One region of the Nocardioides pyridinolyticus genome, then DNA from elsewhere that is predicted to be linked to it. Evidence: riboswitches for the same ligand, from Rfam matches in the RefSeq annotation. Region 1 holds a riboswitch; the other holds the start of a gene.
The links. Region 1 has a riboswitch for cyclic di-AMP ahead of ACYQ0U_RS06600 (C40 family peptidase). Riboswitches for the same ligand answer to the same signal wherever they lie in the genome.

Region 1 (7,690 bases):
GGTCGCGGCGAGCTCCGGGTAGGACCGGCTAGACCTCGAGCACGTAGCCGGTGTCGCCGGAGCCGCCGCGCCGGAAGCCCACCTTGTCGTAGTAGGCGCTGACCATGTTCGGAGGCGTCAGCACGCGGCGGAAGCCGAGGTCTTCGAGCAGGCCGCTGCGGCGCCAGACGAACTCGCCCGGGGTGAGGTCGCGGTACTTCGGCGTCACGTAGTCCAGCAGGATGCGGGCGGTGTCCCCGTCCTCGCGGACCAGCACGACCACGCCGACGGTCTCGTCGCCCTTGATCACGATGAACGCGCCCTCGTCGGGGCGCGGTTCGGTGAAGTCCGAAGGCGTCGACGTCGTGCCGCTCGCGCAGCAGCCGGACGATGAAGAACACGTTGATGGCCGCCAGCACGATGTTCATCGCGACCATCGGCCACACGCCGATCATCGCGTTGAAGAACACCAGCACCGTGCACGCGATGGTGTTGAGCACCCGGAACCGCAGCACCCGGGCCTGGAGCAGCGAGAAGACCAGCAGCGCGCTGCCGGCCCAGCCGACCGCGTCGAGCCAGGACATCGGGGATATCAGTCGAGGCCGAGGGAGAACGCCGACTCGAGGTCGTGGCGGGAGTAGGTGCGGAACGCGATGTGGGTCTCGGTCGCGTGCACGCCGGGCACCTTGTTGAGCCGGTCGGCCACCACCGCGGCGACGTCGTCGTGGTCGCGGACGCGGACCAGCGCGATCAGGTCGATCTGGCCGGTCACGGAGTAGACCTCGCTCACCCCGTCGAGCGCCGCGATCTGCTCGGCGACCTCGGGGATCTGCGCGACGTCGGCCTTGACGAAGACGATGGCGGTGATCATGCCCGCCAACCTAATGGAAGCGGCTACCGCGTGGGCTGGTGGACCGTGGAGAGCCCGCGACGGTCGGCGAACGGCACCAGCGAGAGCCGGGACTGGTTGACCGCGTCGTGGACGGCGAGGTGGCGGGTCGCGCCGGCGACCGGGCAGGTCCACTCGCCGTCGACGTCGACCAGGCGGATGCCGGGGGACTCCAGCCAGCGCAGCACCTTCTCGGTCTCCTCCGCGGTGGCCGCGGGGGTCGGGCCGGGCGCGGGGGAGACGGTCTCGGCCGAGAGCCGCAGCGTGGCAACGTAGGAGTGCGCGTCGGCGCCCGGCGGGATCACGCCGGCGGCGGCGAGCCGGCCGTAGCGGACCACGTGGACGGCCCACCGGCCGTCGTCCTCCCGTCGCGCCGCGACCACCTCGGGACAGCGGGTCAGCGCGGACAGCCGCTGCGTGCGGGCGGCCGCCCGCACGAACGCCGAGAGCCGGTCGCGGTGGAGACCGGCCTCCTCGAACCGCTCGTCGGCGGCCAGCGCGGCCATCCGCTCGTTGATCGCCTCGACCACCTCGTCGGGGCGGCGCAGCAGCGAGTCGCGCAGCTGGCGCACCACGGCGGCGTACGTCGTGTCGTCGACGCTGCCGTCGCACGGCGAGAGGCACCGGCCCATCTCGGCCAGGACGCAGGGCGTGCGGGACGGCCCCTTCGGCAGCTTGCCGGAGCACTGGCGCACGGGGAACGTGTCGTGGAGGGCGGCCAGGCACTTCTCGGCCGTCTTCTTCGAGGAGAACGGCCCGAGGTAGTCGGCGTCGTCGGCGAGCACCCGGCGCACCAGCGAGAGCCGCGGCCACGGCTCGCGGGTGAGCTTGAGGAAGTGGACCTTCGAGGGGTTGCGGGAGCGGCGGTTGTAGCGCGGCTTGTGCTCGGCGATCAGCCGCAGCTCGCGCACCTCGGCCTCCAGGGCGGTCGCGCACTCGATGCCGTCGACCCGGCTGGCGATGCCGACCATCTCGCCCATCCGGGAGCGGGTCTCGGAGGCGGTGAAGTAGGAGCGGACGCGGGTGCGCAGGTCGCGCGAGGTGCCGATGTAGAGGACGCGGGCGCGCTCGTCGCGGAACAGGTAGACGCCCGGTGCGTGGGGAAGCCCCTCGGCGAGGTGCCGCTTCTTGCGCTGAGCGGTCGAGACCCGCGAGGAGAAGGTCTGGAGCTCCTCGAGGGTCTGCACCCCGAGCCCGCCGAGCCGCTCCATCATCCCGTGGAGCACGTGCACGGTGGCGCGGGCGTCCTCGAGCGCGCGGTGGTTGGGCGTGACGGGGGAGCCGAAGGCCTTGGCCAGCGAGGAGAGCTTGCAGTTGGGCGCGTCGTCGCGGGTGATGACGCGGCGGGCGAGCCTCGCGGTGTCGAGCACCTCGAACCGCGGCCACGGCCGGCCCTGCCGCTCGGCGAAGTGCTTGAGGAAGCCGACGTCGAACGGCGCGTTGTGGGCGACGAGCACGGTGCCGGTCGCGAACTCCAGGAACGCCGGGAGCGCGGACTCGATCGACGGCGCCGTGGAGACCATCGAGTTGGTGATGCCCGTGAGCACGGCGATGAACGCGGGGATCTCGGTGTGCGGGTTGACCAGCGTCTGGAACTCGCCGAGCACCTCGCCGCCGCGGACCTTCACCGCGCCGATCTCGGTGATCATCGCGCCGCCCTCGGCCGATCCGCCGGTGGTCTCGAGGTCGACGACGCAGAAGGTGATGTCGCGCAGGGGCCGGCCCAGCTCGTCGAAAGTGCGTTGCGACTCCCACCGGGAGGTCGCACGCTGGATCGATCGCTGGGTACTGCTGCTCACGTGCTGGACGCTAGATCGAGCCGCCGACATTCCCCGGGACGACGCGCGGGCTACGCTCGGCGCACCCCGGGCAGCGCGCCTCGACCGAGCGGCAGAGAGGAGGCGGCATGGCTCCCTTCATCCCCGGCCTGGCCGAGCTCCCCGAGCCGGTCCGCTCCCGCATCGTCGGCCTCGCGGCCGACGTGCTGCCCGACGTACCCCGGCTGCCGCCCGCCGTACGCCGAGTGGCCGGGTTCGCCCCCTCACGGCGGGCCCGCCTCGGCGCGACCGCCATCGCCGAGGCGCTGTCCGACGAGGAGCTGCGCGAGCGCGTCGGCATCCAGGTCGCGGCCCGTCCCGCGCCCGACACGACCGACCCCGCCGTCGCGGCCGCGTTCGGCTGGCTGACCCGGCCCGAGGACTGGGAGGCGGGCTTCGCCGACGCCGTGCGCCGCGTCGGCGAGCGGGCCGAGCCGGCCGTGGACCGGTCGGACCGCGAGCTGGAGCGGCTGCGGGCGCGCCTGGCCGACGCCGAGCAGTCGGTGCGGGAGCTGCGGGCCGCGCACAAGGCGCAGCTGGACGAGGTCAAGGCCGAGAACGCCCAGTTGCGGCGCAAGCTCGGCGAGACCCGGACCGCCGAGAAGGAGGCCCGGGCCGCCGTCGAGGAGGCCGCGGCCGCCGAGCGCACGGCCGGCGAGCGCACCGCCGCGCTGGAGCGGGAGAACAAGCGCCTGCGCGGCCAGGTCGAGCAGCTCGAGGGTCAGGTCCGCGAGGGCCGCCGCGAGGCCCGCAGCGAGCGCGACGAGGCGACGCTGCGCGCCCGGATCCTGCTGGAGACCGTCATCGACGCCGCCAGCGGCCTGCGCCGCGAGCTCGCGCTGCCGCAGGTGACCGGCGCGCCCGGCGACCGCGTCGAGGCCGACGTGGCCGCGGCCGGGCAGCGGGTGCCGAGCCAGGCGGCGCTGGAGCAGTACCTCGCGATGCCGCGTGCCCGGCTGCTCGTCGACGGCTACAACGTCAGCAAGGCCGCGTGGCCCACCTCGCCGCTGGAGGCCCAGCGCATCCGGCTGATGGGCTCGCTGGCGCCGCTGGTCGCCCGGACCGGCGCCGAGACCACCGTCGTCTTCGACGCCGCCGACACCGACCATCGTCCGCCGGTCAACGCGCCCCGCGGCGTCCGGGTGCTGTTCAGTCCCCGCGGCGTGATCGCCGACGACGTGATCCGCGACCTCGTGGCCGTCGAGCCCGAGGGCCGGGTGGTCGTGGTCGTCACCGCCGACCAGGCGGTCGCCCGCGACGTGACCCGCGACGGGGCCCGCGTGGTGCCGCCCGAGGCCCTCCTGGACCTGCTGACCCGCTGAGCGCGTGGGCCGACCGGCCCAGTGTCGGTGGTCGCTGGCACCGTGGTCGCCATGACGACGAGAATCGACTGTGACACCTGCACGGTGCGGGGTCTCCACTGCCACGACTGCGTGGTGACGGTGCTGCTGGGCCCACCTCCCGAGCTCAGCCTCGACGACGACGGCGCCCGCGCGCTCGACGTCCTCGCCCAGGGCGGGCTGGTGCCGCCGCTGCGGCTGGTCCAGCCCGTCGACGGCCCGCACGTGGAGTCCGCCTGAGGCTGGTTCTCCTGTGACTCATGTGACTCGTGTGACAGCGAACGCACAACCTGCGGAGAAACTCGCCACGACATCGGTTGAAAGTTTGGCGAGGCCCTCCGGCCCCCGTTAACGTGTGGCACTCAGGTGGCCGTGACCGTGGATCACTCGGGTCCACACGGCCACCGCGCTGAGTCCAGGGCCGGCCCGCCGGTCCCGGAGCCGGGGAACCAACCGGTGGCCGCCACGACGGGGTCACCACCGGGGTGAATCCTCCGCAGGTCGGAGGTAGGGCAAATGTCGTGCCCGAACCCGTCAGCTCACCCGGTAGGCGTACGACGTAACGAGGAGAGCGCCACCCGTGCTGAACGGCCGCAAGCGACTCATCACCCTGCTGTCCGTGGGGGCCATGATCGCCACCGTGGGCTTCCTGCCCTCGACCGCCAACGCCGAGCCGGACATCGATGACGTCCAGGCCCGCGTGGACAAGCTCTACCACGAGGCCGAGCAGGCCCAGGAGCGCTACAACGACGCCAAGCTGGAGCTGGTCTCGCTGCAGCGCGACCTCAACCTCCTCGAGGCCGACCAGGGTCGCCAGGGCGAGCGTCTCGACGCCGTCCGCGAGCAGGTCCAGGACGCGGTGGTGCGCCAGTACGAGGGCCAGACCATGGACGCGGTCGGCCAGGTCGTCATCTCCGACGACCCCCAGAGGTTCCTGTCGACGCTGTCGACGATGTCGGCCTTCCACGACATGCAGGACCAGCTCTTCGAGGACTACGCCACCGAGCTGAAGTCCCTCGACATCCGCAGCGACGCCACCGCGAAGCGCGCGGCCCAGGTCGCCGAGATCGAGGAGAAGCTCGCCGCCGAGAAGAAGGTCGTCGACGACAACCTCGCCGAGGCCGAGGCGCTCCTCGACCGGCTCAAGGAGGAGGAGCGCGAGGAGATGCTCTCGCGCGGCACCGTCCGCCTCCCGTCCGACGTCCCGGTCTCCGGGCGGGCCGCCGCTGCGGTCCAGTACGCGCTGGCGCAGGTCGGCGACGCCTACGTCTACGGGGCCGCCGGCCCGGACGCGTTCGACTGCTCCGGCCTCACGATGATGGCCTGGGCCCAGGCCGGCGTCGGCCTCCCGCACTCCTCCAGCGCCCAGTACGGCTCCGGTCCGCACATCGCGATGGGCGACCTCCAGCCGGGCGACCTGGTCTTCTACTACAGCCCGATCAGCCACGTCGGCATCTACATCGGCAACGGCATGATCGTCCACGCCGCGAACCCCGGCACCGGCGTCGCCGTCTCGAGCGTGTCCTCGATGCCGTACTCCGGAGCGGTCCGCCCAGGCTGACCTTGACCGAGACCAGCCGCGCGAAGACCGGTCGCCCCCTCTGGTGGGTGGCCGGTCTTTCGCTGTGCCTGCTCGTGGCGGTCGGGCTGGTCGCGTGGGCGGTCGTCGACGACGACCCGTACGTCGCGCCGGCCCCGCCCGCTCCCACCAGCACCGAGATCCCGCCGTCGCTCGCGGCGGCGGCGCTCCAGGATCTCGAGGAGGCCGTCGCCGACGGCGACGAGGAGGCGGCCCGGGCCCTCGCGCCCGCCGGTGACGACGATGCGGCCGACCGGCTCGCGGGCGTCGTCGCGAACGCCGAGGCCGCCGGGGTCGAGGACTTCACGCTGCGCTTCGTCGACGCCGAGGGCACCGACGGCTTCGCCGACGCCACCTGGCGGTTCGGCGGCTTCGATCCCGCCCCGGCGTACGCCGAGGTGACCGTGGGCCTCGCGGACGAGGACGACCGCGTCGCGATCACGGGCTTCGGCGGGGGCGACCGGGTGTCCCCGCTCTGGCTCTCCGGCCCGCTGGAGGTGCGCCGGTCGGCGGACAGCCTGGTGCTGGTCGACGGCAGCGACGCCGAGGCCGACGCGTACGCCGACCGAGCGGACGCCGCGGTCCCCGTCGTGCGCGCGGTGCTGCCCGCGTGGAAGGACGGCCTGGTCGTGGAGGTGCCGGCCTCGGTCGAGGACCTCGACCGGGTGCTCGACGCGGACGCGGGCACCTACGACCAGATCGCCGCCGTGACGACCTCGGTCGACGGGCAGCTCGGGCCCGACTCGCCCGTGCACGTCTTCGTGAACCCCGACGTGTACCGCGGGCTCGCGGACACCGGGGCGCAGGTCGTGATGAGCCACGAGGCGACCCACGTCGCCACGGACGCCTTCACCAGCAGCGTGCCCCTGTGGCTGCTCGAGGGGTTCGCCGACTACGTCGCCCTGCGGGACGTGGGGCTCCCCCTCGAGCGCTCCGCGTCCCAGATCATCGCCGAGGTGCGCCGCGACGGCCCGCCGGGGGCGCTGCCGGGGGAGGCCGAGTTCGGCACCCGCACGGCCGACCTCGGCGCGACGTACGAGAGCGCCTGGCTCGCGGCCCGGCTGCTCGCAGAGGACGGCGGCGAGGACCGGCTGGTGCGGTTCTACGACGCCGTGAGCGACGGCACCCCGGTGGCCCGGGCGCTGGCGTCGGAGTTCGGGCTGTCGGTCCGGGACCTCACCGAGCAGTGGCGGGACCTCCTGCGAGACTTGGCCGGGTGAGCGCCCCACCTGTCGACCGCCGGGTCGCACTCACGACGATGGCGGTCGGGGGAGTCGCGTTCGTCGTGCTTGCCCTGTGGCTGGTGCCCTGGAGCCCCGTGCCGGGCGGCACGCCGGACCCCGCGCGCGCGTCTTCGGTCTTCACGCCCGCGGAGATCGCCCGGGGCGAGGACTACGCCCGCTTCGCCCGGCTGTGGAGCTGGAGCGCCCTTGCGGTGTCGCTGGTGGTCGCGTGCGTGCTGGGCTTCAGCCGCTGGGGCCGGCGGCTGGTCGGGCGGCTGCCCGGCCGGTGGTGGGTGCGGGCGGTGCTCGCGGTCGCCGCCGTCGAGCTGGTCGGCCGGCTCGCGACGCTGCCGTTCTCGGTGATGCTGCGCCGGCACGCGCTCGAGAACGGGCTGAGCACGCAGGCCTGGGCCGCGTTCGCCGCCGACGTCGCGACGAGCTACGGCGTCACGCTGGTGGCCACCTCGCTGCTGCTCGTCGTCCTCGTCGGCTGCGCGCGGCGCTGGCCCCGGGCCTGGCCCGCGGTCGCGGGCGGCGTGCTCGGCGTGCTCGTGCTGGCCGGGTCGTTCGTCTACCCGGTCGTCGTCGAGCCGCTGTTCAACGACTTCCACTCCCTGCCCGACGGGGAGCTGCGCTCGGCGGTGCTCGAGCTCGCCGACCGGGAGGGCGTCCCGGTCGACGACGTGCTCGTCGCCGACGCGTCGCGCCGCACGACCACGCTGAACGCCTACGTCTCCGGCTTCGGCGGCACCCGGCGGGTCGTGCTCTACGACAACCTCGTCGACGACGTGCCGCAGGACCAGACGCTGTCGGTGGTCGCCCACGAGCTCGCCCACGCCCGGCACGACGACGTGCTGACCGGC
Region 2 (7,690 bases), on a different contig from region 1:
CTGGACGCCAGCAGGAACGAGACCGCGATCAGCGTCAGGCCGGCCGCGACCAGCACCATCGCGACGGGACCGCTGATCACGCCCTGGAGGCGCGTGCCACCGGCGACCACCCGGAGCTCCGGCCGCGGGAACCACAGCCAGGCGTCGAGCGTGACCAGACCGACCCCGGCCAGGATGAGGGCCAGGCCGATCAGTCCCACGGAGGACCGCGTGGTGCCGCCGCCGATGGCGGCGAGCACGCCGAGCGCCAGCAGCAGCCCGAGCGTGCACACCGTCAGCACTATCCGGTTGGTGCGCACGGCACGGCTCACATCCCTCACAGACAGGTCATCCCCTGGCGGCGACCGTCAGAAACTCCCGACTCAATGGGGAGCAAGGCCCGACTCAACGGGGCGCAAGGCCCAACTCAACGAAGAGGTCAGTCCAGGATGGCCGGCGACGCCTCGTCCTCGCCCACCCAGTCCTCGGGGGCCTCGAACGGGTCGTCCTGGCCGCGGCGCTCCTCGTCCTTGCCGCGACCGCCGCGACCTGCGACACCGCCACGACGTGCCACACCGCCGCCGGCGGCGGCCGAGCCGCGCGCTCCTGCGCCCCGCACAGCCGCGCCGGTCCCGCGGCCACCCGCGGACCCACGACTGCCCGCCGAGGCGGCACCGCTACGCGCGGCGCCGACCCCGGACCGGGCAGCCGAGCCGCTCCGGGCAGCGGTTCCGGAGCTGGCCGCGCCCGCGCCCGGCGTGCCGGACACGCCGGCCGGGCGACCGAGGGCACCGGACACGCCGGTGCGTGAGGTGGCGCCGATCCCGCGGACACCGCTCGCGGCGGTGCCGGGGTTGACCAGGGCCGGGGTGATGGCGCCGCGGAGGCCTCCCGTGGCGAGGCCGGCACCGATGATGCCTCCCGCAGCGGCACCGCCTGCGGCCCCGGCGACACCGAGCCCGGCCGCGGGGCTGACGCCCCCGCCGGTGGTGCCGCCGACGGTCGTCGTACCCCCTGGCGTGCCCGGGTCGTAGGGCGTCAGCGGGGTGCCCTGCGGCGTGCCGCCGCTGCCGGTGGGCGGGAGGTTGTGCTCGCCGCCGCTGCCACCGGGAGTGCCGACGTCGCCACCCGTGGGGGCGAGGTGGTGCTCGCCGCGGCCGCCGGGAGTGCCCACGCCGCCACCGGAGGGGGCGGTGTGGCCACCGACGCCGCCACCGGGCGCCGAGACTCCCCGGTGGCTGCCCTGGTAGCCGCTCGGCGGAGGCGGCGGGGGCGGCTCACCGTGGATCTCGCGCATGGTGCCCGCGGACTTCGTGAACGTCGCGTCGAGCTGGTCGGCCCAATGCTTGGAGACGCGCTCGCGGCGCTGCTGCTCCTCGAGGTGGGCCGCCTCCGCGGCGCCGTGCTGCTGCTTGGCGGTGATGTACTCCGGGGACTTCGGGTCCGCGGTGGACCGGAACTCACCTGGGCCCGAGGTCTCCGGACCGAGGGTCTCGTACGCCGTGCGCGCGTCCTCCATCACGCCCTGGGCGTCACGCAGTGCTCGGACGCCGTGGCGCAGCTTCTCGGCGCGCTCGATCATCGCGGTCGCCGAGCGCTTGAACGCGGTGTCCATCGCCTGCGCGGTCTGCGCGCCGGCCTCGCCGGGCGGGATCGGCATCGTGGTCGCGTGGAGGCGTTGACCGAGCTGTACCAGGATCTCAGCACACTCGTCCCACTCCTGCGCACCGCCGCCGGCGCGACCCGGCATGATGCCGTTCAGCGCCTGGATCAGCCGGCGCTCCTCCGGACCGGGCATCAGTGGTCACCCCCGTGGCCCGCACCGCCCCCGTCGGAAGCCGGAGGGGCGATGCCGTTGTCGTGGAAGTCGCCGTCGGAGGCGTACGTCGCGGCCGCGCGGGTCCCGCGCAGGAGCTGCGCCTGCACGTCCTCGTCGAGGCCGAGGATGTCGGTGCCGAACTTCTCGACATTGCCGGCGAACGCGCGGAAGCCCGCCATCATCTCCTCGAGTGCCTCGACGACGTGGTGGTGCGCCGTCATCGTCTGGGCGTCGAGGTCACGGCCCGCGGGCGACGCGCCGAACGCCCCCTCGGTCTGGCCCGACGGCCGGCTCTCCCGGAGTATCCCGCCGGTCTCTTCCAGCATCGCGCTGATCCGGCCGATCGTCTCGCGGTCGACCCCGATGGTGCCGAGAAAATCGAGAACTCTCATTCTGCTGTGTTCCCCCTGTGCCCGAGAGCGTGGCCGCGCGTCCGCGTCCCGCCGTTGCCTTCACTCCGGGAAGTCCCCTGCCCAGGCCGGGGTAGAACGAAACCAGGACGGGTAGACCGATCTCGACCGGCTACGGTCGTCACCACTCTCGGACCCCCAGGAGCCCCATCTTGCGCCGGACCATCCTCGCCAGTCTCGTCGCGGCGACCCTCCTGCTCGCCGGGTGCGGCGACGGCGACGACCCGGAGGCCGTCCCCACCGGTACGCCGACCGACGCGACGACGTCCGCCGCCGCCGACCCGTCGGCGTCCGAGCCTGCGGTGGAGCCGGCGTCCGGCTTCCTCATCGACCTGGACCGGATCCGGATGAACGCGCCCGAGGGCTGGAAGAAGAACGACCCGCTGTCGACGTTCCTCCTCCAGGCCTACGACCCCGATTCCTACAGCCACGTGTCGCTCAGCGACCTGCCGGGCCAGGACGAGCCCTCACTGGAGGGTCTGGCCCAGTACACCCTCGACATCCGGAAGCGCTCGAAGCAGCTGGACCCCGTCGAGATCGCCGGGGTGGAGTGGTACCACGTCGCCGGTCCCAACGACCCCTACACGCGCTTCGAGCAGTTCGGCACCAGCCACAACGACAGCCTGGCCGTGATCGAGTTCCTCCTGGACAGGGACACCCCGGCGCAGGAGCAGCAGCAGATCATCGACTCGGTGCTGGCCTCCGTGGAGTGGAAGTAGCTCAGCGGAAGCGGAGCGTCCCCGGGAACCACCGGTCGGTCCACACCCGGTCGGTGCGCACCCGCGTGCCGGAGTACGGCGAGTGCAGCACGTAGCGCTGCCCCTTGGCGGCGCCCGCGAACACGCCGACGTGGTAGACGCCGCCGCCGTCGTAGAAGAACATCAGGTCGCCGCGCTGCATCTTGGCCCGGCTGATCCGGTGGGCGAAGCCCGCCTGCGCCGACGACGTCCGCGGGATGTTGCCGAAGCCGGCCCGGCGGAAGGCGAAGTAGGTGAGGCCGGAGCAGTCGAAGGCCCCGGGACCGGCGGCGCCGTACCGGTAGGGATCGCCCTTCTGCTTCCGGGCGATCTCCAGGGCGGAGACGATCTTCTTCGCGGTGCGCTCGCGGTGCGACTGCTGCTGGCGCTCCGAGGACTGGGCGGCGGCGTGGGCGTCGGCGGTCGGCGCGGTGGCCAGCAGCCCGACGGCGAGGGCGCCGCTCGCGACGGCGCGCAGGACGTGCTTGGTGAGCATGGTTCCTTCCGGCGCCTGTGAGGTGAGCTGTCGGGTTCGGACGCAGAAGGTGTCCGGCCACCGTGCTGGTGGCTTCACCCCGAGCCGCCGGCGGTGTCGTCGGCGGCGAAGGTGGGTCCCCCACTCCTGCCCGAGGACTCGATCCCGTGCCCCCGGCGGGCAGGACTCGGCGTGCCGGGGCGGGTGCCTGCCTGGTGCAGGCGAGCCAGGACCGTAACCACACGATCCGGGCGCGCGCGAACCGCCCACCCCGGATCCGCGTGGCCCCGGCCACACTCCCCGCGGGAGCCGTGACCGAGGAGTAGTTGAAGGTCACACAGTCACACGGCTGTGGTTCCCGCGACCAGCTCGATCAGGTCGGCGACGGAGTCGACCACGTGCGTCGGCCGGTACGGGAAGGTCTCGACCTGCTCGGGACGGGTCGAGCCGGTCGTGACCAGCATGGTCCGCAGCCCCGCCTCCAGGCCGCTGATGATGTCGGTGTCCATCCGGTCCCCGACCATCACCGTGGTCTCGGAGTGCGCCTCGAGGCGGTTCAGGGCGCTGCGCATCATCAGGGGGTTCGGCTTGCCGATGAAGTACGGCGTGCGTCCGGTCGCGGTGCTGATCAGCGCGGCGACCGACCCGGTCGCGGGGAGCATGCCGTGCTGGCTCGGCCCGCTCGGGTCGGGGTTGGTGGCGATGAAGCGGGCGCCCGCGGCGACCAGCCGGATGGCGCGGGTGATCGCCTCGAAGGAGTAGGTGCGGGTCTCCCCCAGCACCACGTAGTCGGGGTCCCGGTCGGTCATCACGTAGCCGATGTCGTGCAGCGCGGTGGTGATCCCCGCCTCGCCCACGACGTACGCCGTGCCGTTCGGCCGCTGCTCAGCGAGGAACTGCGCCGTGGCGAGCGCCGAGGTCCAGATCGCCTCCTCGGGCACGTCGATGCCGCTGCCGAGCAGGCGGGCCCGCAGGTCGCGCGGGGTGAAGATCGAGTTGTTCGTGAGCACGAGGAACCGGCGGCCGGAGGCCTTGAGCCGTTCGATGAACTCCTGGGCACCTGGGATCGGCACGTCCTCGTGCACGAGCACGCCGTCCATGTCGGTCAGCCAGGTCTCGATCGGCCGCGAGGTCATGGCGCCATCCTCCCAGCACCTAGCGGCCCCCTAGCGGCCCCCTAGCGACGAGGCAGCAGGGCCTCGATGCCGTCCGCGGGGTGCTCGCCCAGCACCCGTCCGCCCAACGACTCCACGACCGCGCGGGCCTGGCCGATCCGGTCCAGGGTGTCCTCGCCGTTCTCGGCGGCCCGACCCTCGGCCTCCACCCGGATGCGGAGCTGGCCGGCCTCCTCGCCGTGGAACACCAGCCGCACCAGCCCGCTGCTGCGACGGACCACGTCGGCCAGCAGCAGGTCCGTGACGTGCTCGACCGGGCCCGGCGTGTAGGTCAGCGCCAGGTTGCCCTCGGCCGCGGCGGTCAGCGTGCGGCTGCGGACGCCGAGGCGGTCCGCCCAGCGCTGCGCCAGCTGGGTCGCCAGGTCGACCAGCGGCAGCTCCGAGCCCGCGACCAGGCTGCCCCGGCGGGACAGCTCGACCAGCTCGCCCGCGATCGCGCTGACGTCGTCGACGGCGGCCAGGCTGCGGGCGGCGGCCTCCTTGACGTCCTCGGGGACGTCGTCGCGCAGCGTGAGCTCCTCGAGCTCGAGCCGGAGGCCGGTGAGCGGGGTCTTGAGGACGTGGGACGCGTGCTCGGCGAAGTCGCGCTCGCGGTGGACGCGGTGCTCGAGCTGGAGCGCGCTGGAGCGCAGCGCGGTCGAGATCGCGCGGGCCTCGGGGATCCGGGTCTTCGGCAGCTCGAGGTCGAACCGGCCGCGACCCAGGTTGCCGGCCGCGACGGCCAGCCGCTGGAACGGCGAGGAGAGCGCCGAGGCGATCACGAAGCCGGCGATGCCGGCGACCACGCCGATGAGGAGGAACAGCGCCACGATCGAGCCCAGGTCGCGCCCGACGATGTCCTTGATGACCTCGTCGGACTGGCTGAGCGTGATCGTGCCGCCCGCGACCTCCTCGGTGACCGCCAGGTCCTGGGACGGGTCGTCGTCGCCGGAGTAGTCGTCGCCCTCGACGACCACCGGCGCGCCCCGCCTCGGGTCGTGCTCGAGGCGGGTCTGCGGGCCCACCAGCGCCTGGAGGAACTCCTCGTCGACGGCGCCGCCGGAGGACTGGCGATCCTCGACGATCGCCGCGATCAGGCCCACCTCCTGCTGGAGCTGCTGCGCCTCCTGCTCCCGCACCAGGTCGCGCAGCACGAAGGAGCGCACGACGCCCGCTCCCAGCAGCAGGACCACTGTCAGGACGATGAAGGCGACGGTCAGGCGCTCACGCATCGTCCGTGCCGCCCTCGAGGCGGAAACCCACGCCCCGAACGGCCACGACCCGATCCGTCACACCCACGCTCTCGAGTTTCTGGCGCAATCGACCGATCGTGACGTCCAGCGTCTTGGTCGAGCCGTACCAGTTCTCGTCCCACACGTCGGCCATGAGCCGACCACGGGAGACCACCTTGTCCCGGTTGGCGGCCAGGATGTTCAGGACCTCGAACTCCTTGCCGGTCAACGGGACCTCCTCCGTGCCGGCGTACACACGCCGGGCCTCCACGTCGATCCGCAGGCCGTCGGTGGCCTGCTTCTCGGCCGTCGTGGGCGAGGAGGTACGGCGCAACAGCGCGCGCACGCGCGCCTGCAGCTCGGCCAGCCCGAAGGGCTTGGCCAGGTAGTCGTCGGCCCCGTAGTCGAGCCCGACCACACGGTCGAGCTCGCCGGCCCGGGCGGTGACGATCATGATCGCCCCCTCGAAGCCGGCCTCGCGGGCACGACGACAGACCTCCAGCCCGTCGATGTCGGGCAGCCCGAGGTCGAGGATCACCACTTCCGGAGCCGACGAAAGGGTGTCCAGGGCCTTCTGGCCGCTGTCCACCCAGGAGACGTCGTACCCCTCACGCTCCAGAGTGCGCACGAGGGGGAACGCGATGTCCTCCTCGTCCTCCACCACCAGAACTCGTTGCGCCATGGCCCTGAGCATAGGGGGCGCGACCCCGGGCTCGTTGACAGTCGTCACTGTTCGGCCCCCGCGCCGGCCCGGATCCGGTCCGGGGGAGCCGACGTGAGGGCGGGCTTCGTGCGGCGCGCCGCACGGCTCACCGCCAGCATCAGCAGGCCCACACCAGCCGCGACCAGCACCCACTGGAGCGGGCCACCCAGGACGAGGTAGGCGTAGCCGACGTACGGCAGCGCGAAGACGACGCGGGGCACCACGGGGCCGTCGGGCTCCAGCAGCCACGGGTCCGGCTCGGAGCGGGCGTCGCCCTGCGTGCGGATGCCGTGCGGGCCGATGTCGACGATGCGGTGGGTCACCAGGCCGTCCGTCTCGGCGGAGGCCGGCGGGCGGTAGGTGATGACGTCGCCGGGCCGCAGGTCGCTCACCGGGACGGATCGCTCGAAGACGACGCTGCCGCGCGAGATGGAGCCGGGACCGTCACCCGCCATCGAGTGGCCGGTCACGACGTAGCGCTGGAGACCCAGACCGATCGGCAGGAGGACCAGTACGGTCACCGGCGCGAGGACCACCACGAGCGCGACCAGCCGCCCCCACGGCGTCGACGCCGGGCGGTGCGGGGAGGTGGTGATCTCCATGGTCAGGGACTCTCCGAGTGTGGTTCGTCCGGGCGGGCGTCCGGCGCTCCCCCCAACAGCGCCGGACTGCCCGACCCGTCACCGGTCGGCCGGTGACCGTCCGCGCTCCCCCCAGACGCGCGGCCGGTCGTTTGTCATCCCGTCGTGGTGCTCAGTCGCTCCACGAACCCTCAGCACGCCCGGGATCCGAGTTGACCCACGTGTACGCGACCGTCGCCGGCTCGCCCTGGTTGGCGAACGGCGCCTCCTCCGGGAGCGAAACCGTGAACGTGAACGTGCTCGACCCCCCCGGATCGACCGTTCCCACGTCCTGCGCGATGTCGCTCATCGCGGCGAAGTCGCCGTCGTACAACGTCCTTCCGTCCTGGTCGATGACCAAGTGGAGCTCACCGTCCGCGAACGGTGAGGGGTCTCCTGTCTCCTGGAACGACAGTCGCGAGGCCAACCCGCCCGAGTTCCGGATGGTCACGCTCCGCGACACAGACTCCCCGGGCTCGATCTTGGTGATGGTCAAGGTCGCGCCCTGGTCGTCGTCCGCCAGCAGCCGGATCCCGGAGGAGCCTTCGCTGGCACTTGTCC

Region 2: another riboswitch for cyclic di-AMP. It lies ahead of ACYQ0U_RS16610 (C40 family peptidase); the one in region 1 lies ahead of ACYQ0U_RS06600 (C40 family peptidase).

Annotation. Positions count from the first base shown of each region.
Region 1 is NZ_BAAIFY010000005.1:144,895-152,584, reverse strand. It holds gene trpD (anthranilate phosphoribosyltransferase) at 1-22, shown strand, start outside; gene ACYQ0U_RS06625 (hypothetical protein) at 29-289, opposite strand; gene ACYQ0U_RS06620 (Lrp/AsnC family transcriptional regulator) at 572-850, opposite strand; gene ACYQ0U_RS06615 (DEDD exonuclease domain-containing protein) at 874-2,667, opposite strand; gene ACYQ0U_RS06610 (NYN domain-containing protein) at 2,775-4,007, shown strand; gene ACYQ0U_RS06605 (hypothetical protein) at 4,059-4,265, shown strand; cyclic di-AMP (ydaO/yuaA leader) riboswitch at 4,443-4,594, shown strand; gene ACYQ0U_RS06600 (C40 family peptidase) at 4,606-5,586, shown strand; gene ACYQ0U_RS06595 (gluzincin family metallopeptidase) at 5,589-6,824, shown strand; gene ACYQ0U_RS06590 (M48 family metalloprotease) at 6,821-7,690, shown strand, end outside.
Region 2 is NZ_BAAIFY010000020.1:61,283-68,972, reverse strand. It holds gene ACYQ0U_RS16630 (hypothetical protein) at 1-299, opposite strand, end outside; gene ACYQ0U_RS16625 (hypothetical protein) at 419-1,777, opposite strand; gene ACYQ0U_RS16620 (hypothetical protein) at 1,777-2,190, opposite strand; gene ACYQ0U_RS16615 (hypothetical protein) at 2,361-2,927, shown strand; gene ACYQ0U_RS16610 (C40 family peptidase) at 2,929-3,441, opposite strand; cyclic di-AMP (ydaO/yuaA leader) riboswitch at 3,457-3,582, opposite strand; gene ACYQ0U_RS16605 (HAD-IIA family hydrolase) at 3,762-4,556, opposite strand; gene ACYQ0U_RS16600 (histidine kinase dimerization/phospho-acceptor domain-containing protein) at 4,598-5,806, opposite strand; gene ACYQ0U_RS16595 (response regulator transcription factor) at 5,799-6,488, opposite strand; gene ACYQ0U_RS16590 (S24/S26 family peptidase) at 6,533-7,111, opposite strand; gene ACYQ0U_RS16585 (COG1361 family protein) at 7,263-7,690, opposite strand, start outside.